2 regions of the Mesorhizobium sp. P2_F8 genome follow, and region 2 is predicted to be linked to the other one. Evidence: predicted binding sites of a transcription regulator. Region 2 holds the regulator's gene; the other holds the start of a gene.
What was found. The regulator PhoB, encoded in region 2, activates phosphate uptake and scavenging genes when phosphate is short. The targets are predictions, from matches to a motif close to TGTCATNNANCTGTCAT.

Region 1: the regulator PhoB is predicted to act here: its motif matches at 4,200-4,216, upstream of phnF (phosphonate metabolism transcriptional regulator PhnF).

What each region holds. Positions count from the first base shown of each region.
Region 1 covers NZ_JBFUFB010000013.1:25,535-40,430, forward strand. Annotated here, with positions in the region: gene phnK (phosphonate C-P lyase system protein PhnK) at 1-581, opposite strand, end outside; gene AC1DZP_RS27635 (hypothetical protein) at 578-1,024, opposite strand; gene AC1DZP_RS27640 (alpha-D-ribose 1-methylphosphonate 5-phosphate C-P-lyase PhnJ) at 1,017-1,937, opposite strand; gene AC1DZP_RS27645 (carbon-phosphorus lyase complex subunit) at 1,934-3,046, opposite strand; gene phnH (phosphonate C-P lyase system protein PhnH) at 3,048-3,659, opposite strand; gene phnG (phosphonate C-P lyase system protein PhnG) at 3,659-4,120, opposite strand; gene phnF (phosphonate metabolism transcriptional regulator PhnF) at 4,241-4,990, shown strand; gene AC1DZP_RS27665 (zinc-binding alcohol dehydrogenase family protein) at 5,094-6,110, opposite strand; gene AC1DZP_RS27670 (ABC transporter permease) at 6,185-7,153, opposite strand; gene AC1DZP_RS27675 (sugar ABC transporter ATP-binding protein) at 7,150-8,703, opposite strand; gene AC1DZP_RS27680 (ABC transporter substrate-binding protein) at 8,862-9,854, opposite strand; gene AC1DZP_RS27685 (aldo/keto reductase) at 10,188-11,186, opposite strand; gene AC1DZP_RS27690 (UxaA family hydrolase) at 11,334-12,839, opposite strand; gene AC1DZP_RS27695 (GntR family transcriptional regulator) at 13,068-13,970, shown strand; gene AC1DZP_RS27700 (DUF2946 family protein) at 14,092-14,448, shown strand; gene AC1DZP_RS27705 (copper chaperone PCu(A)C) at 14,546-14,896, shown strand, end outside.
Region 2 covers NZ_JBFUFB010000001.1:346,066-360,961, forward strand. Annotated here, with positions in the region: gene AC1DZP_RS01630 (CHASE domain-containing protein) at 1-741, opposite strand, end outside; gene AC1DZP_RS01635 (sigma-70 family RNA polymerase sigma factor) at 897-1,754, opposite strand; gene AC1DZP_RS01640 (EthD family reductase) at 1,824-2,138, opposite strand; gene AC1DZP_RS01645 (putative quinol monooxygenase) at 2,173-2,481, opposite strand; gene AC1DZP_RS01650 (ATP-binding cassette domain-containing protein) at 2,578-3,378, opposite strand; gene AC1DZP_RS01655 (sugar ABC transporter permease) at 3,394-4,725, opposite strand; gene xylF (D-xylose ABC transporter substrate-binding protein) at 4,875-5,915, opposite strand; gene AC1DZP_RS01665 (ROK family protein) at 6,271-7,518, shown strand; gene phoB (phosphate regulon transcriptional regulator PhoB) at 7,674-8,363, opposite strand; gene phoU (phosphate signaling complex protein PhoU) at 8,383-9,090, opposite strand; gene pstB (phosphate ABC transporter ATP-binding protein PstB) at 9,116-9,922, opposite strand; gene pstA (phosphate ABC transporter permease PstA) at 9,919-10,770, opposite strand; gene pstC (phosphate ABC transporter permease subunit PstC) at 10,774-11,757, opposite strand; gene pstS (phosphate ABC transporter substrate-binding protein PstS) at 11,824-12,879, opposite strand; gene AC1DZP_RS01700 (PAS domain-containing protein) at 13,391-14,896, opposite strand, start outside.

The DNA of each region.
Region 1 (14,896 bases), on a different contig from region 2:
AGCAGGTCGAGCAGGCGTGCCTGCACCGAGACGTCGAGGCCGCCCGTCGGCTCATCCATGAACACCAGCCGTGGCCCGGTGACGAGGTTGCGGGCGATCTGCAGGCGCTGGCGCATGCCGCCGGAAAAGGCGCGCGGCTCGTCGTCGATGCGGTCTTCGTCGATCTCGACGCGCGACAGCCAGTCGACGGCCGTGGCGCGGATCTTTCCATAGTGGCGGTCGCCGACCGCCATCAGCCGTTCGCCGACATTGGCGCCGGCCGACACCGTCATGCGCAGGCCGTCGGCCGGGTTCTGGTGGACAAACCCCCAGTCGGTGCGCATCAGAAAGCGGCGCTCGGCCTCGCTCATCCGGTAAAGCTCGCGGAACTGGCCGTCGCGCATACGATAACTGGCGGTGCCGGAACTCGGCAACAGCCGGGTCGACAGGCAGTTGAGCAGGGTCGTCTTGCCGGAACCGGACTCGCCGACCACTGCCAGAACTTCGCCCGGCCACAGGTCGAAGGAGACGTTGTCGCAGCCGACGCGCGAGCCGTAGAATTTGGAGAGCGCCGAGACGCGTAGCAATGGTTCGTCGGTCATGGACGGGATCCTGGCATGAATTCTGTGCTATCTGCTCCCGTCGTGATTTTGCCGGCGAACAGGTCGAGAAATGCGTTGCCGATTTCGAGCAGCCGACTGGTCTCGATTGGGTGTGACCAAATAATGCTGAGTCCGAGAAGATTAATCGTGGCGGGTTCGAGCATCCTTGCGTGTTTCTCCAACATCGAGAGGAGTCGCCCTATCGCGCTGACCACTTTTTGCTTCGCGTTCTGATCGTGCGCTACGCGGTCCAAATCTACGACAACGATACCTGGAGCATGGCACTCGGATTGCAAAAGCCATTCTTCCCGGGCGACCATTTCTGGAGCCGACTGATCGAGATTGGATTGGACATGCAATGCGAGCAAACGCAGCCAAAGACACAGCAGGCTGTCGTTCATCCAGAAGCCCTTTTCATCTACTTCAACGAAAGAGCTACCCATTGGAGTGGTCCCGGATGGCCTGAATCTCCTCGCCAGCGGTATGGGGGGCAAGATGGCCGCGATGGCCCTCTTCACGCCGCTTCTCGCAGTGATCGGTGTCGGAGCAGACGAACATGTGGCCGCCATGGTCGTCGAGGATGACTTCGTCGAGATAGACATTCTCGGCCGCGCACAGCGCGCAGGGCTGGTCGAAGGTCTGCACCTCGAACGGATGATCCTCGAAGTCGAGGCTGACCACTTCGGTGAACGGCGGCACGGCATAGATACGCTTTTCGCGGCCGGCGCCGAACAGCTGTAAGGCCGGCGAGCGGTGCATCTTGGGATTGTCGAATTTTGGCGTCGGCGACGGGTCCATCACATAGCGACCCTCGACCTTGACCGGATAGGCGTAGGTGGTGGCGATGCGGCCGTGCCTGGCGATGTCCTCATAGAGCTTGACATGCATCAGGCCATATTCCTCCAGCGCATGCATCTTGCGCGTTTCGGTCTCGCGCGGCTCGAGGAAGCGCAGCGGCTCGGGAATCGGCACCTGATAGACCAGCACCTGGCCCGCCGTCAGCGGATGCTCGGGGATGCGGTGGCGGGTCTGGATGATGGTGGCGCTGGCGGTATCGGTCGTCACCGCGACATTGGCGACCTTCTTGAAGAAGGCGCGGATCGACACCGCATTGGTGGTGTCGTCGGCGCCCTGGTCGATGACCTTCAAGACATCGTCGGGACCGATGATCGAGGCGGTGACCTGGACGCCGCCGGTGCCCCAGCCATAGGGCATCGGCATTTCGCGCGAGGCGAACGGCACTTGATAGCCGGGGATGGCGATGCCCTTGAGGATCGCGCGGCGGATCATCCGCTTGGTCTGTTCGTCGAGATAGGCGAAGTTGTAGGTGGCGATGTCGGTCGGTTGAGCGGTCATTCCGCGGCCTCCCTCTTGTCGTCCGCCTTCACCGGGTTTTCGCGGGCGTCATATTCGGCGCGCATGCGGCGCACGAGGTCGAGTTCGGCCTGGAAGTCGACATAGTGCGGCAGCTTTAGGTGCTCGACGAAGCCGGTAGCCTGGACATTGTCGGAATGCGAGATGACGAACTCCTCGTCCTGCGCGGCGGCGACGACATCTTCGCCGAGTTCCGAAGCGCGCAATGCCCGATCGCACAGCGCCATCGCCATCGCCTTGCGCTCGCTCTGGCCGAAGACCATGCCGTAGCCGCGGGTGAATTGCGGCGGCGCCTTGGCCGAGCCCTTGAACTGGTTGACCATCTGGCATTCGGTGATCCGCACGGTGCCGAGCGGCACGGCGAACGGGAGTTCGGGGACATCCAGTTCCAGCTCGACCTCGCCGATGCGGATCTCGCCGACGAAGGGATGGTTACGGGCATAGCCGCGCTGCGTGGAATAGCCGAGCGCCAGCAAGAAGCCCTCATCGCCGCGTGACAGCGCCTGCAGGCGGATGTCGCGCGCCATCGGGAATTCCAGCGGCTCGCGGGTGATGTCGCCGGGGACATGGTCCTGCGGCATCTCGCCATCCGGCTCGATCAGGCCCTCGCGAGCAAGGATCGCCGAGACGCGGGGCATGGCCTGCGTTTCGGTCTCGCGCTGCAGCGGCTCGACGACATCGCCGCCGGCGGCAAGCTCGGGGTCGAGCAGCCGGTGCGTGTAGTCGAAGGTCGGGCCGAGCAGCTGGCCGCCGGGCAGGTCCTTGTAGGTCGCCGAAACGCGCCGCTCGACCAGCATGGTGGCGGTGTCGATCGCCTTGGAATAGCCGAAGCGCGGCAACGTGGTGCGGTAGGCGCGCACCAGGAAGATCGCCTCGATCAGGTCGCCGCGCGCCTGGACGATGGCAACCGCCGCCAGTTCCCGGTCGTAGAGCGAGCCTTCGCTCATCACCCGGTCGACGCCAAGCGCCAACTGTTCGACGATCTGGTCGAGGCGAAGGGCGGGCACCGAACGGTCGCCGCGCCGGCGGTCGGCGAGCAGGCTGTGGGCGTTGGCAATGGCCGCTTCGCCACCTTTTACCGCGACATACATCTCAGGCCCCCATCGTCTTGATGCGCGTTGTGCGCGGCAGACAGGCGACGCCATCCGATGTGGCGAGGATGATATCCACGCCGCGCGGAAAGCGCTGGTTATTCTGCTTCCACTGTTCGACGAAATGACGCGGCATCTGCGCCGGTGCGATCGTGGCACTGGTTTCGATGCCGGGGCCTTCGAGCAGCAGCGGGGCACCCGAAACGAGATCACTGACTTGCAGGATCAGCGTGGTGGAGCGGTCGGGATAGTCCTGCGTGCCTTGCGAAAAACCATCGAGCGCCATCATCTCGGCCGGCGTGGCGATCAAAGCGAAATGCGCATCGGCCGGCGTGTTGGCCAAGGGCGCACCGGTGTGGAAACCAAGCCAGGATTTGATCGCGGTAGAGGCCTGCAAAGCCGGGTCGAGCCAGAGTTGGGTGTCGTTGTCGCAAAGCGCCAGCGCTACGGCGCCGGCGGTCGCTGAAAGCGGCACCGGCGGGCGGGCGAAGGCGGGCAGGGGTTGCACGCTGCCCGGCCGCGCCATCGCGTCCATGACCGCGCGAAACACGATCTGGGCGTCGAAGACCGGATCGGCGAATCCGCCTTCGATCGATTGCGCTGCGATCTCCATCAGTCTTCTCCGCGAACCATGGTGAAGAAATCCACCTTCGTTGCCGCCGTCTCGGCGCGGCGCCGTTCATGCGCCGTGGCCAGAGCCGACCGCAGAGGCGCTATGAGCCCGGTCTCGACCTCGGCGCGACGCGCCGGGTCCTGCCACAACGCGTCGGCGATTGCCGCCAGCCTCGCCTTCTGCTTGTCGCGGCCAAGCGCGTAGCAATGGCCGACCTGTCCGGACGGCAGCCGGACAGTGGCGCGGGTAACGGTCGTCTCACCAACATTGAAAGGGGAGCCGCCACCGCCGATGCGGCCGCGCACGGTGACCAAGCCGGTCTCCGGGCCGCGCAGCAGCTCAGCTTCCGAGGGCAGCCCGGTAGCGTTCCAGAGCCGGACGACGTCATCGCCGCTGGATTGCGCCAGTGTTGCCATGGCGGCCTTGCGCTCGGCCTGATCGCGGGCTTCCTGTCCTCGCATGAGCAACATTCCTCTTGGCTAGATTTGTCTATTGATATAGACAACTATACAAATTATACCTATTATCTATCGCGAGTCCATGACGGGTGGATGACAAGCAATGGGAGGCTGGGGCAATTAATGGTCGGGCAGCTGGAAGCGGACGGCATCGAGCGGCGGAGTGGTGTCTCGCTGTGGCGGCAGATCGCCGACAAGATCCTGCATGCGATCGCCATCGGCGATTTCGCCGAGAATGCAGCGCTGCCGCCGGAGGTTGCGCTGGCCGAGCGCTATGGCGTCAACCGTCACACGGTGCGCAGTGCCATAGCAGCCCTTGTGCAGGAAGGGGTGCTGCGGGCCGAACAGGGACGCGGCACATTCGTGCTGTCGCGCAAGCGGCTGTCCTATCCGATCGGCGCGCGCACACGCTTTTCGGCAGGCCTGCAAGGGCAGGCGTCGGAACGGCATATAGTCCTGCTTTCCTCATCGGTGGAGCCGGCCAGCCAGCGCGTCGCCGAGGGGCTTGGCCTAGCTAGGGGGACAAACGTGATCCGGCTGGAAACGCGCGGCGAAGCCGATGGTCGTCCGGTGTCGCGCGCTGCCGGCTGGTTCGAGGCCAGGCGCTTTGCCGGCATCGATGCCGCCATGGCTGAAACCGGCTCGATCACCGCGTCGCTGGCGCGTTTCGGCATAGACGATTATCTCAGGCAATCGACCATGCTGTCAGCGCGCCATGCCGATGCCGCCGACCTTGCCGACCTCGACCTGCAGCCCGGCGCCATCGTGCTGGTCACGGTCGCCGTCAACGTCACACCCGACGGCCAGCCGATCCAGTTTTCCGAGTCACGGTTCCCGGCCGAGCGGGTCGAACTCAAATTGTCGGCGTTGTGAGCCGACACCGCCGGTTGCCTAGATTGTCGAACGCAGTTCCCTTAGGGAAGGCGCTAAGCGCTTTTCCCGGGAGAACCGCTTTACACTTTTCCTGGAATTGCACTCATCCGACTTCTATCACAGCCTTGATCAGCCCCGATTTCTCGTGTGCCCAGCGCGCGAGATCATGTGGCGTGCCGGCCAGCGTGGTGCGGTGGGTGACGAGCTTGGCCAATGGCACGGCGCCGTTGCGGATCGAGGCGGCGACGTGGTCGAAGTCGGCGCGCAACGCATTGCGACTGCCGATCAGAGTCATCTCGCGCTTGTGGAATTCCGGATCGGAGAAGGTGATGTCATCCTTGACGACGCTGACCAGCACCAGTGTTCCGCCATGCGCGACATGGGTGAAGGCCGACTGCACCGACTGGGTGTTTCCGGTGGCGTCGAAGACCACATCGAAGCCTTCGCCGCCCGTCGCCTGCCCGACCAGATCGGGCACCGCGCCGCGCGAACCATCGAGGGTCTTGAAACCGAGCTCATTCGCGGCAAAGGCAAGCCTTTCGCTGCTCATGTCGAGCAGCGTCACGTCAAGCCCGGCGATGCCGGCGAAGATGGCAGTGCCGAGCCCGATCGGACCGGCGCCGATGACCAGCGTGCGGGCGCCGGGATCGGCGCTTGCGCGTCGCACAGCATGCGCGCCGATGGCCAGGAACTCGACAGCGGCGGCGTCGGCCAGCGACAGGCCGTTTGCCGGATAGAGGTTTTGTGCCGGCACCAGAATCCGTTCGCACATGGCGCCGTCGCGATGGACGCCGAGCACCTCGATCCTGACGCAGCAATTCGGCTTGCCGTGCCGGCAGGCGATGCACTTGCCGCAGGAAAGATAGGGATTGATGACCACCGGCTCGCCAGCGGAAAGTTCAACGCCTTCGCCGGTCTCGACGATCGTTCCCGACACTTCATGGCCCATGATGCGGGGATAGGCGAGGAATGGGTGCTTGCCTTCGAAGATATGATAGTCGGTGCCGCAGATGCCGACATGGCTGACAGCCACCAGCGCCCAGCCGGGAGGTGGCGCGCTCGGCGCCGGACGGTCTTCCAGGACGAGCTCGCCAGGCGAGCGGCAGACGACGGCTTTCATGCTTCAATCCAGTTTGTCATGAAAATCGCCGGCCCATTTTCGCGACAGGGCCGGCGATCGATCTCAAATTATGGTCACTTGCTACCGCGGCGTCGCAGCCCGTCGAAATAGACGATGATGATGATCAGCGCGCCGGTGATGATGCGCTGCCAGAAGGCGTTGACGTTCAAGAGATTGGCGCCGTTGTTGATGGTGGCCAGAATGAAGGCGCCGAGCAGCGGCCCGTGCACCGAGCCGACCGCGCCGAATAGCGAGGTGCCGCCGATTACCGACGACGCGATCGCTTGCAGTTCCCAACCCTCGGCCTGGGTCGGGTTGCCGATGCCGATGCGTGAGGCCAGCAACACGCCGACGAACGCCGCGCAGAGACCCGACAGCGTGTAAGCCATGTAGATGGTTCGCTGGACGTTGACGCCGGACAGGCGCGAGGCCTCGGCATTGGAGCCGACCGAGAACAAATACCGGCCCCAACGGCTGTGATGGAGGAAGATGTAGGCCGGAATGCCGACCAGGATCACCATCCAGAACAGGTTGGGGACGCCGAGGAAGGAGTTGCGCGAGAACTCCTGAAAGGCATCGTTGTTGATCGATATCGAATTGCCGTTGGTCATCAAAAGACCGATGCCGCGCAACGACGTCAGCGTTGCCAGCGTGATGATGAAGGGTGGCAGCCCCATCTTGACGATGCCGAAGCCATGGAACAGGCCGATGGCGACGCCGACCAGCAAGGTGATAAGGATGGCGAGGAAGACCGGGATGCCGGCATTGATCAGCATCGCGGCAATGACTGTGGCGAAGCCAACCACGGCGCCGACCGAAAGATCGATGCCGCCGGTGATGATGACGAAGGTCTGGCCGACGGCCAGGATGGCGATCATCGAGCCCTGGCGCAGCAGGTTCGAGATGTTGTTGGCCGAAGCAAAGCTTGATGTCGACAGTGACAGGATGACCCACAGCAGCACCAGCAGCGCCAGCAGCGTCAGCCCGAACAGGGCATTGTAGTTGCGCTTCGGTTTCTCGGCAGGAATCGCCTCGGTGCTCATATCTGTTCTCCCAGCTTTTCTTGTTTCTCGGCGAGTGCCTGTGTGAGAATTTCCTCATGGTCGGCGGTGCGGAACCCGTGCGTGGCCACCAGTTTGCCGCGGCGGAATACGTGCAACGTGTCGGCCAATTCGTAGACCTCGGGCAGGTAGGACGAGATCAGGATGATGCCGGCTCCCTTCGACAACAACACGCTGAACAGGCGGTAGATCTCGGCCTTGGTGCCGACGTCGACGCCGACCGTTGGCTCGTCGAAGATGAACAGCCTCGCGCCGTGGGCCAGCCATTTGCCGATGACGATCTTCTGTTGGTTGCCACCGGACAGGCTGGACGCCAGTGCACTGCGCGTCGGCGTCTTGATCCTGAGATCGGCGATCTGGCGGTCGGCCTGGGTCCTTTCCTGCGCATTGGAGATCAGCAGATTGTTCGAGATGCGCTTGTAGATCGGCAGGTTGAGATTGAGGCCGACCGAAAGGTTGAGGCAGAGACCCTGATCGCGACGGCTTTCCGGTGCCAGCGCCATGCCAAGCTTGATCGCGTCATGCTCGGAGTTGATCTGGACCGGCTTGCCTTCCCACAGGATCTGGCCGGCCGATTTACGGTGGCGGCCGTAAAGCGTGGTGACGAACTCGCTGCGCCCGGCGCCGATCAGGCCGTAGAGCCCGACGATTTCGCCGGCTCGGACCGTCATCGATACATTCTCGAAGCCTTTGCCGGAAAGGTTCCTGGATTCGAGGATCGCCGCGCCCGGTGTGAAATGTTCCTTGTGGTAGATCTGTTCGATCGAGCGGTTGATCATCATCTTGACCAGCTCCGCGTCGTTGGTCTCGGCGATGTTGCGGGTGCCGACCAGCGTGCCGTCGCGCAGCACGGAAACACGATCGGCCAGCTCGAACACTTCCTCCATGCGGTGGCTGATGTAGATGATCGTCACGCCCTCGCCCTTCAGCCGGCGGATCAGGGTGAAGAGCTGGTCGGCCTCCTTGCGGGTCAGGTAGGCGGTCGGCTCGTCGAAGATCAGGAATTTCGTGCCGCGCACGGTGGCGCGGGCGGCGGCGATCAGCTGCTGCTGGCCGATGGTGAGGTCGCCGAGCGTGACATGCGCCGGCAGATCGAAGCCGAGATCGTCGATGATCTTCTGTGCTTCCTTGACCATGGCGCGTTGCTGCAGGATGCCGAAGCGCGAATTCTCCTCGCCGAGGAACATGTTGGCTGCCACCGTCAGATGACGGCAGAGCACGACCTCCTGGTGCACGGCATTGATGCCGAGTGCCATCGCCTCATGCGGTGTCGCCAAGGCTGCCGGCTGGCCCTCCCAGACCACCTCTCCGGAGGTGCGCGGCATGACGCCGGTGAGAAGCTTGATGAGCGTTGATTTGCCGGCGCCGTTCTCGCCGACGATGGCGTGGATCTCGCCGGATTTGAAAGCGAGGTTGACCGGCTTCAGCGCGTGAGTGCCGGGGTAGCGCTTCTCCAACCCGCGCAATTCGAGGATGGTCCGCCCTGGTTCCAGCACGGGTGCCGGATGCAGGTCCTGCGCCGTCGACGTCATGACAATCCTCCCAGATTGGCCTCACGATTGGCACGCTGCAAGGCAAGGATAGGCCTCGAAAGGCAGCCTAGCTCAAGCTTGTGGATTGCCAAGCCGTTTGTGCCGGCAGTGGATGTTTCCGGGGCGCGAGGCCCCGGAAACGATTTGGATGCGACGGCTCAGAGCTTCGGGTTGAGCAGCGCGTCGATCTTCGGGTCTTTCATGTTGGCCTTGGTGACGAGGTTGGCGCCGGTGTCGACATTGGCCTCGACCTTCTCGCCCTTCGAGGCGGCGAGCGCCGTCTTGATGCCGTCATAGCCCATCCGGTACGGGTCCTGGACGACGAGGCCGGAAATGACGCCGTCATTGAGGAACTTGATCAGCTTCTCGTCGCTGTCGAAGCCGATCAGCCCGACCTTGCCGGCAAGTTTGTTCTCGGCGATCGCCTGGCCGACGCCCTGCGCCATGATCAGGTTGGAGGCGAAGATGCCCTTCAGGTCCGGATTGGCGGTGATCAGATCGGTGGCGATGTTGAGGCCGGTGGTGGCCTGACCGTCGGCATATTTGTCGGCGACGAGCTCGAGGCCCGGATATTTTGCCTTGAGCTGTTCCTTGAAGCCCTGGGCGCGCTGTTCCAGCGAGCCGGCACCGGGAAGTGCCGTGATCAACGCGACCTTGCCCTCGACCTTACCGCCATTGGCTTCGCCGATGGCTGCTGCAAGACCGTCCGCGGCCACGCGGCCGCCCTGCACGTTGTCGGTGGTGAGGAACGAGGTGAAGGCCTTGGAGTCGGCGCCGGAGTCGATGCCGATGACCTTGACCTTGGCAGCGGCTTCGTCGATCGGCTTGCCAAGCGCCTTGGCTTCGGTCGGCGCGATGACGACGGCGGCCGGGTTGCCGGCGACAGCATTCTCGAGGATCGAGATCTGGCCGTTGACGTCGGTTTCAGCCTGGGCGCCGAGTTCCGGTACGTTGACGCCCAGGTCCTTGCCGGCCTTGCGGGCGCCGGCCAGAACGATCTGCCAGTAGAAGGACGTCGTGTCCTTGACGATGATCGGAATGGTCACGTCCGCCGCCGAAGCCGGCACCGAATGCATGACGCCGGCGAGCATCGAAGCTGCTGCCAGCGTCATCACGGCGCGGCGGTTGAGAATGCTGGTTACGAATTTCATTAGGAATCCTCCCTAAGTCGCCCGGTGAACGTTACGGAAGCTCCGTCCGGATAGGCGTGGCCCAAACAGAACTTTATCAATAAAAAACATTTACAGTGTTTTGATAGTGCATCGACCTGTCCGATGCAAGCGGTGTTTCGCTTCACCCTGCCGAGGTCTGGCAGGGGCAAGATAACCGCGCCACTCCTCCCTTGCCGCCGTCAAACGCTTCCGTTTCGTTCCGTGAAGACATGGAATATTAATTCCACTCTTTAGTCAATATGGAATATTCATTCTTTTGTGAGATCGCAAGAATGTGAAGCATGGGTCAGCTTTCACAGGGGGGTGGGAGCTTCACGCCAGCTCCTGCACCAGCGTATAGGGTCGGTATCTGGCGTATTCCGCCTCGGGCACGTCGACGTCGAGCAATTCGAGGTTGCGGGTCAGGTTTGCCAGCTTGGCGGTGCCGGTCAGCACCGTGGCGACCGCGGGTTCATGCAAGGGGAACTGGAACGCGGCAGCCGCCAGCGGATAGCCACCCTCGGTGGCGATCCTTTCCATCGCACCGACGCGGTCCAGCACGTCGTGGTTGGCGGGCAGGTAGTCGAAATGCGCGCCTTGCACAGGCCCGGTCGCCAGGATGCCGGAGTTGAACACACCGCCGATGACCAGTGACGTCTGTTGTGCCCTGCACAATGGCAGCAGTTCCGCTTCGGCGCTGCGGTCGAGCAAGGAATAGCGGCTGGCGAGCAGGATGCAATCAAGTGGCGCGCGACGCATCACATCGAGGCAGATCTGGACCTCGTTGACGCCAAGCCCATAGGCGGAAATGACGCCGGAACGCTTCAGCTCTTCGAGTGCCTTGAGGCCGCCATCCATAAACTCGCGAAAATGCAGTTTGGTTTTCTCGACGCCATGCGTATAGGCGCCGATGTCGTGGACGAACAGGATGTCGATCTTGTTGAGGCCAAGCCGCGCATAGCTGAAATCCACCGAACGCATGATGCCGTCATAGGAATAGTCGTAGTCCAGCGCGAACGGCAGCGGGTCGACATAGGAGTGATCGGGAACACGGTCGTCCGGCACGGGGCGGAACAGGCGGCCGACCTTGGTCGACAGCACATAGGAGTCGCGCGGCTTGTAGCGCAGGAAGTCGCCGAAGCGGCGTTCCGACAGGCCGAAACCGTAGAAGGGTGCGGTGTCGAAATAGCGCAGGCCGGCCTCCCAGGCGCCTTGCAGCGTCTCCATCGCCGACTCGCGCGAACAGGCACGGTAGAGGCCGCCGATCGCGGCGCCGCCAAAGCTGATCTCGGTGACCTCGAGCGCGGTCTGACCGATGCGGCGCTTGTTCATGCGAAAACCTCCCTGTTGCCGACCGTTGTCCGGTTTGCAGCCTTCAGATGTCAGTTCAATCTAGTGCAATTCCAGGAAAGACGTGTAACGGCTTTCCCGGGAAAAGCGCACAGCGCTTTCCCTTGGGAATTACGCAAAAACAACGGGTTAGAGCGTTGCACCAAGATGCCAGGGCACGAACTCGTTGTCGCCGTAGCCGAAATCCTCGCTCTTGGTCTTGCGGCCGGAAGCCGTCTCGACGATCAGTTCGAAGATCTCGCGGCCCATGCCGGCGATGGTTTTCTCGCCCGAGGCGATGACGCCGCAGTTGACGTCCATATCCTCTTCCATGGTGTGATACATGGTCGAGTTGCTGGCGACCTTGATCGACGGCGTCGGCCGGCAGCCGAAGCACGAGCCGCGGCCGGTGGTGAAGACGATGACATTGGCCCCGCCCGCCACCTGTCCGGTGGCCGAGACCGGGTCGTAGCCGGGCGTGTCCATGAACACCAGTCCGTTGCCGGTGACCTTTTCGGCATAGCCGAAGACGCCGTTGAGCGGCGTCTGGCCGCCCTTGGCGACCGCGCCCAGCGACTTCTCCAGGATGGTGGTGAGGCCGCCGCGCTTGTTGCCGGGGGAGGGGTTGTTGTCGATCGAGGCGCCATGCTTGGCGACGTGATCCTCCCACCACTTGACGAAACCGTCGAGCTTCTGCGCGATCTCCGGTGTTGCCGCGCGATAGGCGAGCAGGTGTTCGGCACCATAGATCTCGGTTGTCTCGGAAAGGATGCCGATGCCGCCGACGCCGGCCAGGATATCGACGGCTGCGCCCAGCGCCGGATTGGCCGTAATGCCGGACATGCCGTCGGAGCCGCCGCATTGCAGGCCGACGACGATCTCACTGACCGGGATCGGCTCACGCTTCAGCTGGCCGACTTCCTCCGCGATCTCGGCCAGCACCAGCATCGCCTTTTCGACCGATTTGCGCGAGCCACCCGCGTCCTGGATGTTGAAGTGGCGCTTGCCGGCGGCGGCGCCCTTCTGGCCATAGAGGGTGAGCTGATTGACCTCGCAGCCGAGCCCGACCATCAGCACGCCGCCGAAATTGGGATGGCGGGCGTAGCCGGCGAGCGTGCGATGCAGCACCATCATGCCGTCGCCGGTGCCGCTCATGCCGCAGCCCTGGCCGTGGACGATCGGGACGAAACCGTCGATGCCGGGATATTTCGGCAGCAGGGTCCGGTTGGCTTGGTCGGCGATGGCATGGCAAACCGTGGCCGAGCAATTGACGCTGGCGATGATGCCGATGAAGTTGCGCGTACCCGCACGACCATCGGCGCGGCGATAACCCATGAAGGTGCGGCTGCGGTCGGCTTCTGTCGCGTGCTCGGCCTCGCTCGGCGGCACTACGGGCAAACGGCCGGATTCGAAAACCAGATTGTGCGAATGAACGTGCTCGCCCGGCGCGATGTCCTGTGTCGCGCGGCCGATTGCCTGGGCGTATTTCACCACGGCCTCGCCGGCGGCGATCGGCTTGATGGCCACCTTGTGGCCGGGCTCGATCAGCGCAGTGGCGACGGCACCGCCCGGCAGCGTGGTGCCGATCTCGATGCGGCCGTTGGCGACGGCGACATTGTCGGCGGGAGACAGAAGAATGCTGTTGGAGGCGTTCACGGGCGGTTTCCTGGGTGATCCTGGGATGCGCGGGCGGATTGACACGCGCCTGTTAAAAGATAATGTCTTTTATCGTGAAAAAACAGTTTTGCGTCAATTGTTTTTTCGCTGGGGAGTTCCGCATGTCCTTGGGTGTTCCGAAAGCGATTTCGCTTTTCAGGGGTCATGGGAACGTCATATTGCGCTTCAAGCCAGCAGCCGCAAGCGACGGCGTGCAACGGGTCAGGGATGTCGAAGAGCAACAACGTCTACAAGGATGCCTACAACAGGTGCCTCAGGCTGCTCGATGAAACACGTAGCCTGCCTTCGGAGCCGGAGCTGGGTACATTGCTTGGTGTCAGCCGGACGACCGTCCGCACCATCTTGGCGCGCATGGAAGAGACCGGGCTGATCGCCTGGAACAAGCGCGCCAAGACGGTGCTGCGCGAACCGCGTCCCGATGATTTCTTCCCCGAGGAAGAGACCGACACGCTAGCCGAGATCATCGAACGGTCGTTCATGCGACGGCTGCTCGCCAGCGGCGCCGAGGCAGGCATGCAGATCAACGAGCTCGAACTGGCGCGCGAGATCGGCGTCGGCACCACCAGCGTGCGCGAGTTCCTGATCCGCTTCTCCCGCTTCGGCCTGATCGAGAAGCGCCGCAACAGCCATTGGGTGCTGAAGGGCTTTACCCGTGCCTTCGCGCTGGAACTGACCGAAATCCGCGAGATGTTCGAACTGCGGTCGGCGGCGGCCTTCGCCGCTCTGCCGCAGGACAGCGCGGTCTGGACCGATCTCGACCGGCTGGAGGACGAGCATCGCCAGCTGGCAAGCGAAATCGCCACGCGCTTCAACGAATTCTCGGAGCTGGATGAGCGCTTCCATCGGCTCATCCACCGGGCGTCGCACAACCGCTTCATCGTCGATTTCTACGACGTCATCGCCATGATCTTCCACTATCACTACCAGTGGAACAAGGCGCAGGAGCGCGAGCGCAACGAGGTCGCGATCGGTGAGCATCTCGCCTATATCGCGGCGCTCAAATCGCGCGACCTCGGCAAGGTCGACGCCGCCTGCCGCAAGCACCTGAAGTCGGCGCGCCAGACATTGCTGACCTCGATCCCGGAGAGCCGGCCGCCCCTGAAACCCTGATATGCCGCGTTGCCGCAGCATCGAATTGCCGATTTTCGACCTGTCCCTCCCGTGATAGGTATCTCTCCGGTGATTGCTTGATGAGGCAGATCGTTTGAACAGCCGGGAGAAGCGGTGGAGCATTCTGGTCGCGCTTGTCGCGGCCCATCTGCTGCTGCTCCAGTCGACGCTCGGTGCGTTCGCCTTCGGCACTGCGCCGAATGCGTCACAACTCGATGCCTTCGGCAACGTCATCTGCACCCGTGAGGGTGCGACCCAGCTTCCTGGCGGCAACCCGCCACCGTCGCATCTGCCGGCATGTTGCGTGCTTGGCTGCAGCATGTTTTCGCCGGCCTTTGCGCCGCCACCCGTTGCGGGGTTGGCACTGGGGGCGCGTTCCTTTGAGGCCGTCGCCTTCGTCTTTCCGGCGGCCATCCATCTCGACTTTGCGCGTGAGCGCTCGCCGTCGAATCCGCGCGCGCCGCCGCGGACGGCCTGAGTCTGTCTGCCCGGCGGAACCTTTCGCGGGCGTACCCATCCAAACATCAAACTGTCCGCGACCGGTAACGGCGCGACCTTCACTTCATGGAGCAACCATGTCCCAATTTTTTCGCATCGCCGCGCGTCCTATGCCCGGCAGCTTGTTGCGCAGCTTCGAGGCGCGCCTTGGCATCGCCGTACTGGCTTTTGCGCTGTTGTTCGCCGGCGCCCAGACCGGCTTCGCGCATGGGTTCAAGATCGGCGATCTCGAGATCGGGCACCCCTGGTCACGTGCAACGCCGGCAGGCGCCAAGGTGGCCGGCGGCTATTTCACCATCACCAACAAAGGCAGCACGTCGGACCGGCTGCTGTCGATTTCCACCGACATCTCGGACAAGGCCGAACTGCATGAAATGAGCGTCAAGGACGGTGTCATGACCATGCGGCCCGTTGCCGGCGGCCTGGAG
Region 2 (14,896 bases):
ATAGATTTCGGTGTTGACCGGCAGCAGCGGCGACCGGCTGAGCGCTATCTGGAACAGGTCCCGTGCCCGAAAAGCCGCGTAGAGGAAGCCGGCCGTGGAGGACCTGGACGCATTGATGACATCGGGAGCGGTTTCGACATTGAGCCGCACGAAGACCAGGAAGCCCGGGAACGTCTGCGCGGCACCCGTGCTCTGGCCGAGCTGCACCAGCGCGCTGGCGTGCTGCTCATCGTCGGACATTGCCTTTTCGATGGCCACGCGTCGCACCGGTTCGCTGAACATGTCGTAGCCGATGGCGGCCTGGTTGGATGGATCCAGCGGCTCGAACATCGCGATGGGCGCGCGCCAGGGTTGCGTGGTGTCCGGATAGATCGGATGGCTGACACCAAGGTCGTGCAGCATGTCGCGTTCGACCGCCGCCTCGTCCCCCGTCTTCACCAGCCTGAGAAAGCCGATACCGCGCAAGCCGGCGAAATTGTTGTCGACATCGAGCGCGTTGAAGAACGCCTTGAACTCGTTCTGCGAGATATCGCCGTTGCGGGCATCGAACAGGGCCTGCGTCGACCGCAGCAGCGACAGATGCAAGTCGATGCGGCTCTCGATCCGGTTGAGCGCATCGTCGGCCGTCGCTTCGAATTTGATGCGGGCGGCTTCCTGCGTCGCGAAATAGGCAAAGCCCGCCATCGTCATGCTGATCAGTGCAACGGCGACGAACGCGACGATTGGAAAAAGCTTCTTCAACGGATGATGCGGTCCATGGGCAATGTCGGACCTTTATGGGCAAGTCGATGTGCCAACACAATGGCAAGGCCAAGCCATCATGACGGCTGGCACATCACATGACCGGCAACCAGCGGCCAGGCACGGTTCGTCCGGCCAGGGTGGTACCGTAGACACTAGTCCAACCGCACCCAATCTGTGGCTTCGAGCACATAGGGAGCGAACAAGAAATCGCGGATCTCGATGATCCGGCTTTCCGACCAGTCGATCAGGACAAAATGCGCAGGTCTTTCCATCCGGCCGGTGCTGTCGAAGACCAGCATAGCCGGCTTCCCTTCGACAGCGCCGAGGGCGAACCGCCATTTCGTCTCTTGCGCATAGCGCGTGAAATAGATGCCGATTTTGTCGCGCCCCTCCAGTTGGATCCGGTTCACCAGATCAAGCTTCACGTCGTCGGCAAGCATGACCCGGATTGCGTCGAAATCGCCGCTCCGGAACAGATGGACATAAGCGGCGATCTTGCGCCGGTCCGAATCGGACATCAGCGGCAGCCTTGTGTCTTCGGGCGCCTGTGCGAAAAGCCGCAGCGCAGCGCGCCCGCGCTGAAGCGCCGATTTTGCGGCTGTCGGAGAGCACCCTGCTATGCTTGCGATCTCGTCGACCGAATGACCCAGAACATCCTTGAGGATCACCGCGCAGCGCTGAAGTTCGGGTAGCCGCAGAAACGTCTGAAAGCTGATCGCGACGATGTCCGCCTCAGGTATGGGCGCCGCTTCGACGTCTTCGGTAAGCGGGACGACCGTGTTCCGGGATTTGGCGCGCAGGAAATCGAGGCTCGCATTGTGGGCGATGCGGAACAGCCAGCCCTCGAGGTTATCCACTCCAGCGCCCTGGGCTCGCGCGTGAAGGGCCTTGACGAGGGTGTCCTGCAATACGTCCTCGCCATTGACCGCCGATCCCGTCATGCGCGCGCAGTAGCGGTGAAGGCGTGGCCGCAGCGCTTTCAGACGATCCTCGAATTCATTCCCGTTCATGTATCGAGACCTACCGCGCCTGCGCGCTCTTTCGTCGTCATTTTACCCGAGACGAACAAGGAAGAGGGTTCAAACTTCCCTGTTGTCGAAAAGGAACATTTGAACGCCCGAGTCATCAGGCGCAAAAAGGCGGCGATCCGCCCCGGCCGCCTGCCCCTCCGGGCTTGCAAACGCCTTTTCGATCGCCGCAAGGTCGTCGAAATACAGCGTTCCGATCCGGTGAACATTGGAGGGTCCTACCGGCGTTGCGATAGGGCCATTGCTGACTTCGTATTTCCTGAGGCCCGGAAGCTTCTTGGCGAGAGGCACGTGGATTTCGAAGTAATGCCGGTCAAACGCCTCGACGTTCTCCGGTGTCGGGTAAATCACAACCATCCGAGCCATTGTGGTTCTCCTTTGTTGCTTGTGTGAGGCATTCTTACTTGTGTGTTTCGCTCAACACCGCCGAGCCCATGATCGAGTCCAGGCTCGCCAGCTCCAATATCTTCGGGAAATAGGCTTTCATACGCGGATCGCTGCGCATCGCCTCGACGGCTGCGGGGGTCTCCCACTCGGAGTAGATGACGACGCCGGCGCCGTCTTGCGCCGCGATCAGCCGGGTCGTCTTCCAGCCGCGGAGCGTGCGGACCACCGTATCGGTGTTCTGCTTCAAGAGCGCGATCAGCGCATCCTGCTTCCCGGGTTCGACCTTAAGCAGATTGATCAAGATGACGGACTCGTCGGACATGGCATGTCTCCTTCTGTTTGGACACACCAAGGACGATCCGACGGGCAGAAACGGATCGAGACGTAGCAAGATTTTTTTGGAAGATCCGCTGGAGTTCTAGGCGGCGATCTTCAGGGCGCCTGGCCCGGGAATGGCGCCAGGCGGGCATTTGCCCAGAATGATCATGCCGAGCACCTCGTCCTGGGTCACATCGGTGGTGCGCGCGGTGCCGACGACCTGGCCGTTCTTCATGACACAGACCCGATCGGCTAGCTCGAACACGTCGTGGATGTCGTGGCTGATCAGGAAGATGCCGATGCCGTCGGACTTGAGCTGCTTGACCAGTTCGCCGACCTGCGCCGTTTCCTGCGGACCAAGTGCCGCCGTCGGCTCGTCCATGATCAGGATGCGCGCATTGAACAGGATCGCGCGCGCGATCGCCACCGACTGCCGCTGACCGCCAGACAGCTTGATCACCGGCTCCTTGAACCGCTGGAAGCGCGGATTGAGCCGGCCCATCACCTTGCGCGCCTCGGCCTCCATGGCAACGTCGTCGAGTGTGCCCCAGGCGGTCATCAGTTCCCGGCCGAGGAACAAATTGGCGGCGGCATCGACATTGTCGGCCAAAGCCAGCGTCTGGTAGATCGTCTCGATGCCGTATTTCTTGGCGTCGCGCGGGTTGGAGATCGATGCCTCCTCGCCGTTGACGAAGATATGGCCCGCGTCGCGCTTGTAGGCGCCGGACAGGATCTTGATCAGCGTCGACTTGCCGGCGCCGTTGTGTCCCAGCAGCGCCACGACCTCACCGGGGAAAAGGTCGATCGAGGCGTCGTCGACGGCGCGGATGCCGCCAAAGGCGATCGAGATGTTGCGCATGTCGATCAGCGCAGTGCTGGTAGGAGCGGTCTTGTCTGCCATGATCCTTGTCCTCCCCTAGACGCGCTTGCGATAGACGGTATCGAGCCAGACCGCGACGACCAGCACGGCGCCGACGACGATGCTCTGCAGCGGCGAGTCGATGCCGAGCAGCACCATGCCGGACTGCAGCGACTGCATCAGCAACGCGCCGAGCATGGCGCCGAGCACCGTTCCCGAGCCGCCGGCAAGCGAGGTGCCGCCGATGACGGCGGCGGCGATCACCAGCAGCTCGTCCAACGTGCCCAGCGCATTGGTCGACGCGTTGAGGCGGGCCGACGAGATCGCCGCGCTGATCGCGGCCAGTACACCCATGATCATGAACACCTTCATGGTCACCCAGCGGGTGTTGATGCCGGCGAGATTGGCGGCCTCTGGATTGCCGCCGATGGCAAAGACATAGCGGCCGAAACGGGTGCGCTTGGTGATGAAGGTCATGACGATACCGACCGCGACAGCCATCAGCACCGGTATGGCGATGCCGTGGGCGATGAACAGCCCGCCTTCGGGAATGGTGATGCCGTTCTGCTGTGCATACTGGCGCACGATGCCGATTGGCCACGGATAGGAATTGGCGATCCAGACGGCCCCAAGGATGGCAGCGCAACTGACCACACCGAGAAAGGTTTCCGCCCACACGGGGCGCAGTGGAAAGTTGAACCGTTTGCGCTGCGACCGGCCGTTGAGCAACGCGAAAGCCACAGCCACGCAAGCGACGATGCCGATGATCCAGCTGGCGGTGGCGCCGACCGAGCCTCGCGGTCCGCCGCCCATCAACTGGAATGTAGCGTCGAGTGGCGCGACCGTGCGCCCGTTGGTGATCAGCCATGCCATGCCGCGCCAGACCAACAGACCGCCCAGCGTCACGATGAAGGCAGGAACTTCGAGATAGGCGATGATGAAGCCCTGGAAGGCGCCGATCACAAGACCGAGCACTACGCCGACGGCCAGTGCGATGATCCAGAGCCAGGGATTTCCAAGCTGGAAGCCGATGACGCGAATGAGGAATTCGGCTTGCGCCACACCCATGATCATACCGATCACGCCTTCGACGGAACCAACCGAAAGGTCGATGTTGCGCATGACGATGACAAGCACCATGCCGGTCGCCATGATCGCGACCGAGGAAGTCTGCACCGACAGGTTCCAGAGATTGCGCGGCGTCAGGAAAAGTCCGCCCGACAGGATATGAATGCCGACCCAGATGACCAGCAACGCACCGACCATGCCAAGCATGCGCGTATCGAGTTCGGTCGCCTTGAGGAAGCGTCCGACGGCGCTCAATTCGGACGCACGCGCCCGGTCTGCGGGCGTATTCGCGGCAGGCGTGTTAGAGGCCGTGTCGGTCATGAAGTCCTCCCACCGGTTTGCCGTCTGGCGCGGATGCCGGAAACACGATGCTATTTGCTTTCCGCGATCATTTGAAGCGGAATGCCCCTTGAGAAACGCCGCGGCCCAGGGGCCGCGGCGCTGAGATCGAACCGGGATCCCGTTCGGTTTTAGTTGCAGGCCGCGACGGTGCCGGCGGCGACGCCTGCACAGACTTCGTCCTTCTTGATCCAGCCGGCGTCGATGACGACGTTGAGATTGTCCTTGGTGATCGCGATCGGGGTCAGGAACAGCGAGTTGGTCTCGTTGCCGCCGGGCGTGGTGAACTTCACGGCGTTCGGGATCTTGTCCAGGGCAGTGCCAGCGGCCAGCTGCGAGGCGATCTCGGCGGCGTTCTTGCCGAGTTCGCGTGCGTCCTTCCACACCGACACGGTCTGTGTGCCGAGTGCGACGCGGTTCAGTGCGGCATGGTCGCCGTCCTGGCCGGACACCGGAACCGATCCTGCCAGCCCTTGCGCCGTCAGCGCGGCGACGACGCCGCCGGCGGTGCCGTCATTGGCTGCCACCACGGCATCGACCTTGTTGTCGTTGGCGGTGAGGAACTGTTCCATGTTCTTCTGGGCATTGGCGGGCAGCCAGCCATCCGTATAGGCTTCGCCGACATTCTTGATCTTGCCGCTGTCGATGGCTGCCTTGAGCACTTCCATGGAGCCGGCGAACAGGAAATCGGCATTCGGATCGGCGCCCGAGCCCTTGATGAAGACGTAGTTGCCTTCCGGCTTGACCTTGAACACTTCGCGGGCCTGCATGCGGCCGACTTCCTTGTTGTCGAAGGTCAGGTAGAACACGTTCTTGTTCTCGATCAGCCGGTCATAGCCGACGACCGGAATGCCTTCGTCCAATGCCTTCTGCACCGCCGGGCCGATGGCCGAGGCATCCTGCGCCAGGATGATCAGCGCGTTGGCGCCCTGCGAAATCAGGCTCTCGACGTCGGTGAGCTGCTTGCCCGGATTGGACTGCGCATCAGCGGAAATGTATTTGTCACCAGCCGCCTCGATGGCCTTCTTCATCGCCGCTTCGTCGGTCTTCCAGCGCTCTTCCTGGAAGTTGGACCACGAAACGCCGATGACCTTGTCCTTCGCCTGCGCGACCGACACCAGCGTCAGCGACATGGCGACACCCGCCAGGATGGCGGCTGTGAATTTTTTCATAATATCCTCCCTGCGCCGCGTATGGCGCGACCAAACTGACCCGTAGGCCGGCACAGAGGCTCTATTTTTTCGAGCCTCGAAAAAATAGTGATCCAACGCCCGAACGCTGTCAACATCGATTCTGATGGATTTTGACGTCTCTTCGAGTTTTTTTCGAGCTCCGGAATAAATAATGACATGATGGTGGGGTTCTGCCAGAATTTGGCTTGGCGCATGTCGCCCCAAAAGTGCGCAGCGGTTTTGGGGCAACGACACGCGCAGAAACAAGTGCCTGAAGCGCGTCGCGCTTTCAGGCTTCGCTGATGGCCTTCGGGAGGCACGAAAGGCTGCAGCGACCGGGAGGATGTGAAAAAGCATGTCGGTCGGAATCCGCCACGACGATCTGCGCCGCCGCAACCGGGCGATGGTGATTGCGGCCGTGCGCCGCGCCGGACAGCCGTCCCGCACCGAGATCGCCGCGACCACGGGCCTCAGCCATTCGACCATATCGGCGATCTCCTCCGACCTCATCGGCGAAGGCATCCTGACTGAGAGCAAGCCGAGCGAGGCCGGCTCGCTCAAACGCGGCCGGCCGCAGGTCGGCCTCGGCCTCAATCCGGAAGCGGCGGCGGTGATGACCGTGGTGCTGTCACTGAACTTCCTCTCGGTCGCCGTCATCGACTATGCCGGCCAGGTGATCGCCGAGGAACAGCGCCGGCTGGACACGCTGACCATGTCGCGCGACGCGCTGGTCGGTGAATGCGTTGCCATCGTACGGCGTCGTCTCGAAGACCCCGACCTCGACGTCCGCAGTGTCGCCCGCATCGCGCTGGCGATCCAGGGCATCACCGACACACGTGCCCGCGCCATGCTGTGGTCGCCGATCACGCCGCACACCGATATCGCCTTCGCCGACATACTCGAGGACGAGTTCGGCATCCCTGCCACCATGGAGAACGACTGCAATATGATGGCGATAGCGTTGCGCTGGCGCGACCCTGATCGCTACCGCGACGACTTCATCGCCATCCTGTTGTCGCACGGCATCGGCATGGGTCTGGTGCTGAAGGGCGAGCTGTTCACCGGCACTCATTCCTCGGGCGGCGAGTTCGGCCATATGATCCATCGGCCACACGGCGCGCTGTGCCGCTGCGGGCGGCGCGGTTGCGTCGAGGCCTATGCCGGCAACTACGCCATCTGGCGCAACGCAAGGCAGATGAGTGAGGACGCGGAACCGGTCGCCGATGTCAGTGATGCCGACATGCGCGCGCTGGCGACCGCGGCCCGCGAGAGGGATGGACCCGAGCGCGAGGCCTATCGCAAGGCCGGCGAGGCACTCGGCTACGGTCTCGGCAGCCTGTTCGCGCTGATCGACCCGGCGCCCGTCGCCATGGTCGGCGTCAGCGCCGCCGCCTTCGACCTGATCGAGCCGGCATTGCGCGAGGCGATTGCCCAGACCGCCGGCGGCCAGCATTCGCAATCGATTTCTTTCGACACCGAACCGAACGAACTTCCACTGATCCGCGAAGGCTGCGCCACGCGGGCATTGACCTTTGTCGACCAGGAGATTTTCGCGCCCGGCACGCAGGCGAGGTCCGGCCTCGGCGGCAAGAACGTCGCGTGAATGGCGCGCCTGGATGTGTTGAGATTCAGGTTAGGCCGAGTCGAGAATGGCGGGTTCCAAGAACCGGAGCGGAGCGGACATTTGGATCCGTGAGTACCGGAAGCGCAGGAAACTGCCGTTCGCAGGCCCGGCATCACCTGAATATCAGCATATCCCTAATCTTCCCGGATTGCGTAACCAGCCCCGCGGATGGTGCGGATGACATCGGGCATGCGGCCATTGTTGACCGCCTTGCGCAGCCGGCCGACATGCACGTCGACCGTGCGTTCGTCGATGTAGATCGTCTCGCCCCAGACATTGTCGAGCAGTTGGCTGCGCGAGAACACACGGCCGGGATGGCGCATCATGAATTCGAGCAGGCGGAATTCGGTCGGTCCGAGCCGGATCTCGCTCTTCTTGCGATAGACCCTGTGCGATTCACGATCGAGCACGATGTCGCCGACCTTGAGCACGCTGGACAGCACTTCCGGCTTGGCGCGGCGCAGCAGCGCCTTGACCCTGGCCATGAACTCCGGCGTCGAGAACGGCTTGACCAGATAATCGTCGGCGCCTGTCGAGAGGCCCCGCACACGATCGCTTTCCTCGCCACGCGCGGTCAGCATGATGATCGGCAGCCGCTCGGTCTCGGGACGCATCCTTAGCCGGCGGCAGAGTTCGATTCCGGACACTGCTGGCACCATCCAGTCCAGCACCAGAAGGTCGGGGACGTTCTCCTGCAGGCGGATCTCGGCCTCGTCGCCGCGCGTCACCACCTCGACCTGGTAACCCTCGGACTCCAGATTGTAACGGAGCAGCACACCTAGCGGCTCCTCGTCCTCCACCACCATGATGCGTGGCGCGATCATCGACTGGTCACCCCTGCCGTCATGCCGCCGGCGCGGACATTGCCGTCTCGTCCTGCTTCGGACGATTGGCGGGCAGCTGCGTGCCGGTCAAAACATAGTACGCATTTTCCGCGATGTTGGTGACGTGATCGCCGATGCGTTCGAGGTTCTTGGCGCAGAACAAAAGATGCGTGCAGGCGGTGATGTTGCGCGGGTCTTCCATCATGTAGGTCAGGAGTTCGCGGAACACGGAGGTGTATTTGACGTCGATGCGCTCGTCGTCGGCGCGCAGCTTCGCCAGCGCCGCCGCGTCGCGCGCCGTATATTCCTCGATGACGCCCTGTACCTGGATCAGCACCAGCTGCGCCATTGCGTCGATGGAGTGCGACAGGTCGCGCGGGGTGACACTGAGGCCGACGGTGCCGACGCGCTTGGCGATGTTCTTGGCAAGGTCGCCAATACGCTCGAGGTCGCCGGCCATGCGGATCGAACCGACGACATGACGCAGATCGTCGGCCATCGGCTGACGCTTGGCGATCAGTGTGATGGCGCGGTCGTCGAGCTCGCGCTGGCGCGCGTCCATGATCGCATCGTCGGAGACGACGCGCTGCGCCAGGGCGTTGTCGGAATTCAGCAGCGCCTTGGTGGCGCCGCCGACCATCGAGCCGGCGAGGTCGCCCATGTCGCGGATCAGCCTGCTGATCTGTCCGAGATCCTCGTCGAAAGAAGCGACTGTGTGTTCGCCCATGATCTTAGTCCTCGTATGCCTGAGCTCAGCCGAAGCGGCCGGTGATGTAGTCCTGCGTGCGCTTCTCGCGGGGCGACGTGAAGATCTTCTCGGTGCGGTCGAACTCGACCAGTTCGCCCAGATACATGAAGGCGGTCTGCTTCGACACGCGCGCCGCCTGCTGCATGTTGTGGGTGACGATGACGATCGTGTAGTCGGCTTGCAACTCGTCGATCAGCTCTTCGATCTTGGCGGTCGACAGCGGGTCAAGCGCCGAGGCCGGCTCGTCGAGCAGGATGACTTCCGGCTTCACCGCCACGGTGCGGGCGATGCAGAGTCGCTGCTGCTGGCCGCCGGAGAGGCTGAGGCCGCTGGCGTTGAGCTTGTCCTTGACCTCGGTCCACAGTGCGGCGCGCTTCAGCGCCTGCTCGACACGGCCATCCATCTCGGACTTGCTGATCTTCTCGTAGAGCCTGACGCCGAAGGCGATGTTCTCATAGATCGACATCGGGAACGGAGTCGGCTTCTGGAACACCATGCCGATCTTGGTCCGCAGCAGGTTGAGGTCCTGCGAGCGGTCGAGAACGTTCTGGCCGTCGAGCAGCACCTGGCCCTCGGCCGTCTGCTTGGGATAGAGCTCGTAGATGCGGTTGAAGACGCGCAGCAGCGTCGACTTCCCGCAGCCCGAAGGTCCGATGAAGGCGGTGACGCTGCGCTCGGGCAGCGACAACGTGATGTCCTTCAGCGCCTTGCTCTGGCCGTAGTAGAAGTTGAGGTTCTTGACCTCGATCTTGGCCTTGCCGGCAATTGCCTCGGCGGCGATCGTCATGTCTGGAGACAACATCTGGCTCATTTGTCCTCTCTGCGTCCGGTCAGGCTGCGAGCAAAGATGCTGAGCGCGAGAACCGTCAATGTGATGATGAGTGCACCGGTCCAGGCCAGTTGCTGCCATTCCTCGTAAGGGCTGAGAGCGAACTGGAAGATGGTCACAGGCAGGCTGGCCATCGGCGCGTTGAGATTGCTCGACCAGAACTGATTGTTGAGCGCCGTAAAGAGCAGTGGCGCCGTCTCGCCGGAGATACGGGCGATCGACAGCAATATGCCGGTAACGATGCCGGAAAGGGCGGCGCGGTAAGCGACCGACTTGATGACCACCCAGCGCGGCGCGCCGATCGCGGTGCCGGCCTCGCGCAACGCGTTCGGCACCAGGTTGAGCATGTCCTCGGTGGTGCGCACGACGACCGGGATGACCAGGATGGCAAGCGCGACGGCGCCGGCGATCGCCGAGAAATGCCCCATCGGCCGGACCATCAGTTCATAGACGAACAGGCCGATGATGATCGAGGGCGCCGACAAAAGGATGTCGTTGATGAAGCGCACCACGGTGGTGAGCTTCGAAAAGCGTCCGTATTCGGCCATGTAGGTGCCGGCCAGCACGCCGATCGGTGTACCGACGACGACGCCGATGATGGTCATCATGATGCTGCCGTAGATGGCGTTGAGCAGGCCACCGGCATCGCCGGGCGGCGGCGTCATTTCGGTGAACACCGCGAGATTGACGCCGGACAGGCCCTTGTACAGCAGCGCGCCGAGGATGAGCGCCAGCCAGGCAAGTCCGATGCCCGCGGCGGCGACGCACAGCGTCATCATCACGGAATTCTTCCTCTTGCGGCTCTGATGAAGCGATGTGGCTGTCGACATCGGTCAGGCTCCCGTGCGGGCGTCAATGCGCATCAGCATGTAGCGTGCGATGGCGAGGATCAGGAAGGTGATGACGAACAGGATCAGGCCGAGCGCCACCAGCGAAGAGGTATAGAGATCGCCGACGGCTTCGGTGAATTCATTGGCGATGGTCGCGGAGATCGTCGTTGCCGGCGCGAACAGCGAGGTGCTGATGCGGTGCGCGTTGCCGATCACGAAGGTCACCGCCATGGTTTCGCCGAGCGCGCGGCCAAGGCCGAGCATGACGCCGCCCATGATGCCGATCCTTGTGTAGGGAATGACCACGCGGCGGGTCACTTCCCAGGTCGTGCAGCCGATGCCGTAGGCGGACTCTTTCAGCACCGGCGGCACCGTGTCGAAGACGTCCTTGGTGATCGAGGTGATGAAAGGCAGCACCATGATGGCAAGGATCAGCGACGACGTCAAAAGGCCGATGCCGTAGGGCGGACCGGCAAACAGGCTGTTGAGGCCGGGAATGCCGTGGAACGCGCTGATGATGAAGGGCTGCACGGTCGTCTGCAGGAAGGGCGCCAGCACGAACAGGCCCCAGATGCCGTAGATGATCGAAGGGATGCCGGCGAGCAGTTCAACCGCCATGCCGATCGGACGCCGCAGCGGGCGCGGACAAAGCTCTGTGAGGAAGATGGCGATGCCGATGCCAAGCGGCACGGCAATCAGGATGGCGATGGCGGAGGTGATGATGGTGCCGTAGATCGGCGCCAGCGCACCGAATTTCTCCGTCACCGGATTCCAGCTTTCGCTGGTCAGGAAGGAGAAGCCAAAGGTCGACAGGGCTTGCCAGGAGCCGGCAAACAGCGAGATCGCAACACCGCCGAGCAAGACCAGCACCAGTATGGCGGCGGCACGGGTCATTCCGTGGAAGATCGCGTCGGTCAGCGCGAAACGTCTGACAGTCGCGTCGCGCGAACCTCGAATGGCTGGCAAGGCTTCCTGGACAGCACTCATGTGAAGCTCGGCTCTTTGAATTGAGGGAAAAGGAGCGCCGCGGCGCGGCGCTCCTTCAAAGGGATGTTATTCGCCGACGTAGACGGGCTTGCCGTCAGCCTGGATGTCGGCCTTCCACGAAGCCTTGATCAGGTCGACGACGCTGTCGGGGATCGAGACGTAGTCGAGACCCTTGGCGGTTTCTTTGCCGTCCTTGTAGGCCCAGGCAAAGAACTTCAGCGCTTCGCCGGTCGCGGCGGCGTCATCGGGGGTCTTGTGGATCAGCACCCAGGTCGAAGCAGCGATCGGCCAGGTGGCATCACCGGGTTCGTTGGTGATGATGACGTTGAAGTTCTTCGCGCCCTTGAAGTCGGCATTCGAAGCAGCCGAGCCGAAGGATTCGAGCGACGGCTCGACGACCTTGCCGGCGGCATTCAACATCTTGGAGTACGACAGGTTGTTCTGCTTGGCGTAGGCATACTCGACGTAGCCGATGCCGCCGTCGGTCTGCTTGACGGTGTTGGCAACGCCTTCGCTGCCCTTAGCGCCGACGCCGGTCGGCCATTCGACCGCGGTGTCCGAACCAACCTTGTCCTTCCAGTCGGGCGACAGCTTGACCAGATAGTCGGTGAAGTTGAAGGTCGTGCCCGAGCCGTCCGAACGGTGGACGACGGCGATCGCCGTCGACGGCAGGGTCAGGGTCGGGTTCAGCGCCTTGATCGCGGCGTCGTCCCAGGTGGTGATGGCGCCAAGGTAGATCTGCGCAATCGTCTTGCCGTCAAGGATGAGTTCGCCCGGCTTGACGCCCGTCAGGTTGACGATCGGCACGATGCCGCCCATCACCATCGGGAACTGCACGAGGCCGTTCTTTTCCAGATCGGCATCGGACATCGGCTTGTCGGTGGCGCCGAAGGTCACGGTCTTGGCGATGACCTGCTTGATGCCGCCGCCCGAACCGATCGACTGGTAGTTGAGGCCGACGCCGGTGTCTTTCTTATAGGTGTCGGCCCACTTGGCGAACACCGGATAGATGAAGGTCGAGCCGGCGCCGGAAAGGTCCGCGGCCATGGCTGCAGAAAGGGTGACGGTAGACGCTGTGGCCATTGCAATCGCAACGACCGCTGAGCGGATGAAATGTCTCATGTGGCCTGCTCCTGTTCGGAAGATGGTCTCTCGGCGCCATCCTCTCGGCGCCCGCTGAGGCCAATAGCCTTCGATTATAACAGTCGCATGACAGTTTCATGTCACCCCGGTAACGCGTCATCGGGGCGGGGAAAATGCCGGCAGGCAGGCGCTTGCGGCGGAAACCGGCTTTGTGCCCGGAATCAGGCACTTGCGCCGTTTCTGACCGAGAGCGACCTGCGGTTTCGCGATCAACGCCTCGGCAAAGAAAATCCGGACGGGAACGCGTTGCTCTCAGCCATTTGTCGTGGCCGGGCCATCGCCGAAAACAGGTCCGTTGGGGTAGGTTGACGCTGTCTCATGCCGGCGGTCGCTGCTCCCGCCCGTAACTGGAAGAGCGGAATTCGAATGTGGCCATTGTCTCGGCTGGGCGCCGCCTTGGATATGGTGCGATCGCGCCATAGTCTTGCCTCAGCGGGGGGTCGCGAATCTCCGCCGAGTCCTCTCGGGCAAGCCGGATGCAACGCCGGCCTTACCCGGCGTTGCGCTGAGCCTGGCGGCTGGCGCCGACCCAGCGCTCGACCTTCTCGAGCAAGGCCCTTGGGCTGATCGGCTTGGGCAGGTAGTCGTCCATGCCGGCCTCCAGGCAGCGTTCGCGATCGCCCTTCAGCGCATGCGCGGTGACGCCCACGATCGGCACACGCGTGCCGGTTTCTTCCTCCAGCCGGCGAATGGCGGCGGTGGCTTCGAGCCCGTTCATCTCCGGCATCGAGACATCCATAAGGATCATGGACGGATTGAGCCGGCCGAAGGCGTCGAGCGCCTTGCGGCCATTGCCGACGATCTCGAAACCATAGCCGGTCTCGCCGAGAATCTGGGTGAACACCATCTGGTTCACCTCATTGTCCTCGGCCACCAGGATATCCAGCCTGTCGCCACCGGCCGTCGCGGGTGGCCGGGGGCGGACCAAGGGCGGCTGCAACAGCGCCCGTTGTTCCGACGCCGGCGGCGGTGGCCGCACAACCTTGCCTGGAGGGATGTCGGCTGCCGGCGGCTGGGTGTCGGCCGTGTTGTGGCGATGCCGCTGGATCGTCGCAACCAGCGTTTCCAGCAGCACCGATGACCGCGCCGGCTTGATCAGCTGCGCATCGATGCCGAGATCGCGATAGCTGGTGTTGGCGAGCGACTGGTCGACCGAGGTCAGCATGATGATCGGCGTGCCGGCAAGGCCGGCGGTGTTGCGCACGATCCGCGCCATTTCGGCGCCGCTCATGCCCGGCATCTGGTAGTCGAGCACGACGCAGTCGACCGGCACGCCATAGGCGGCGGCCGCGATCAGCACCTTGAGACCCTCGGCGCCGCTTTCGGCCGCGCAGGAATCGAACGTCCACGATGTCATCTGTTCCGTGAGGATGGCCCGGTTGACGGCATTGTCGTCGACGATCAACACGCGCGCGCCGGTCACGTCGACAGGCGTGATGCGTTGCCCGTTCTGCTGTCCGGCCCTCGGCAGCGTGACCGTAAACCAGAAGGTCGAGCCCTTGCCTTCGGCGCTCTCGACACCGATGTCGCCGCCCATCAGTTCGACGAGCCGCGAAGTGATGGCAAGACCAAGGCCGGTTCCCTCGTGCCGCCTCGTCGACGAGGTGTCGACCTGGCTGAATTTCTCGAACACGAGTTTCAGCTTTTCCTCGGGGATACCTATGCCGGTATCGGTGACCGAGATCGTCAGTTTCGTCCCGGTCGGAACTCTTTCGCCGGTGACATCGACCAGCACATGGCCTTCATCGGTGAACTTCACCGCGTTGCCGAGCAGGTTGGTGACGATCTGCCTGATGCGGCCGACATCGCCCACGAACAGGCTCTCGAGACGAGGCTCGATGCGCACGATGAGCTCGAGATCCTTCTCCTTGGCGCGTGTCGACACCAGTGTCGCCACATCCTCGATCGCCTCGGCAAGGTTGAAGGGCGCCGGATCGAGCACCAGCTGGCCGGCGTCGATCTTGGAGAAATCCAGGATGTCGTTGATGATGGTGAG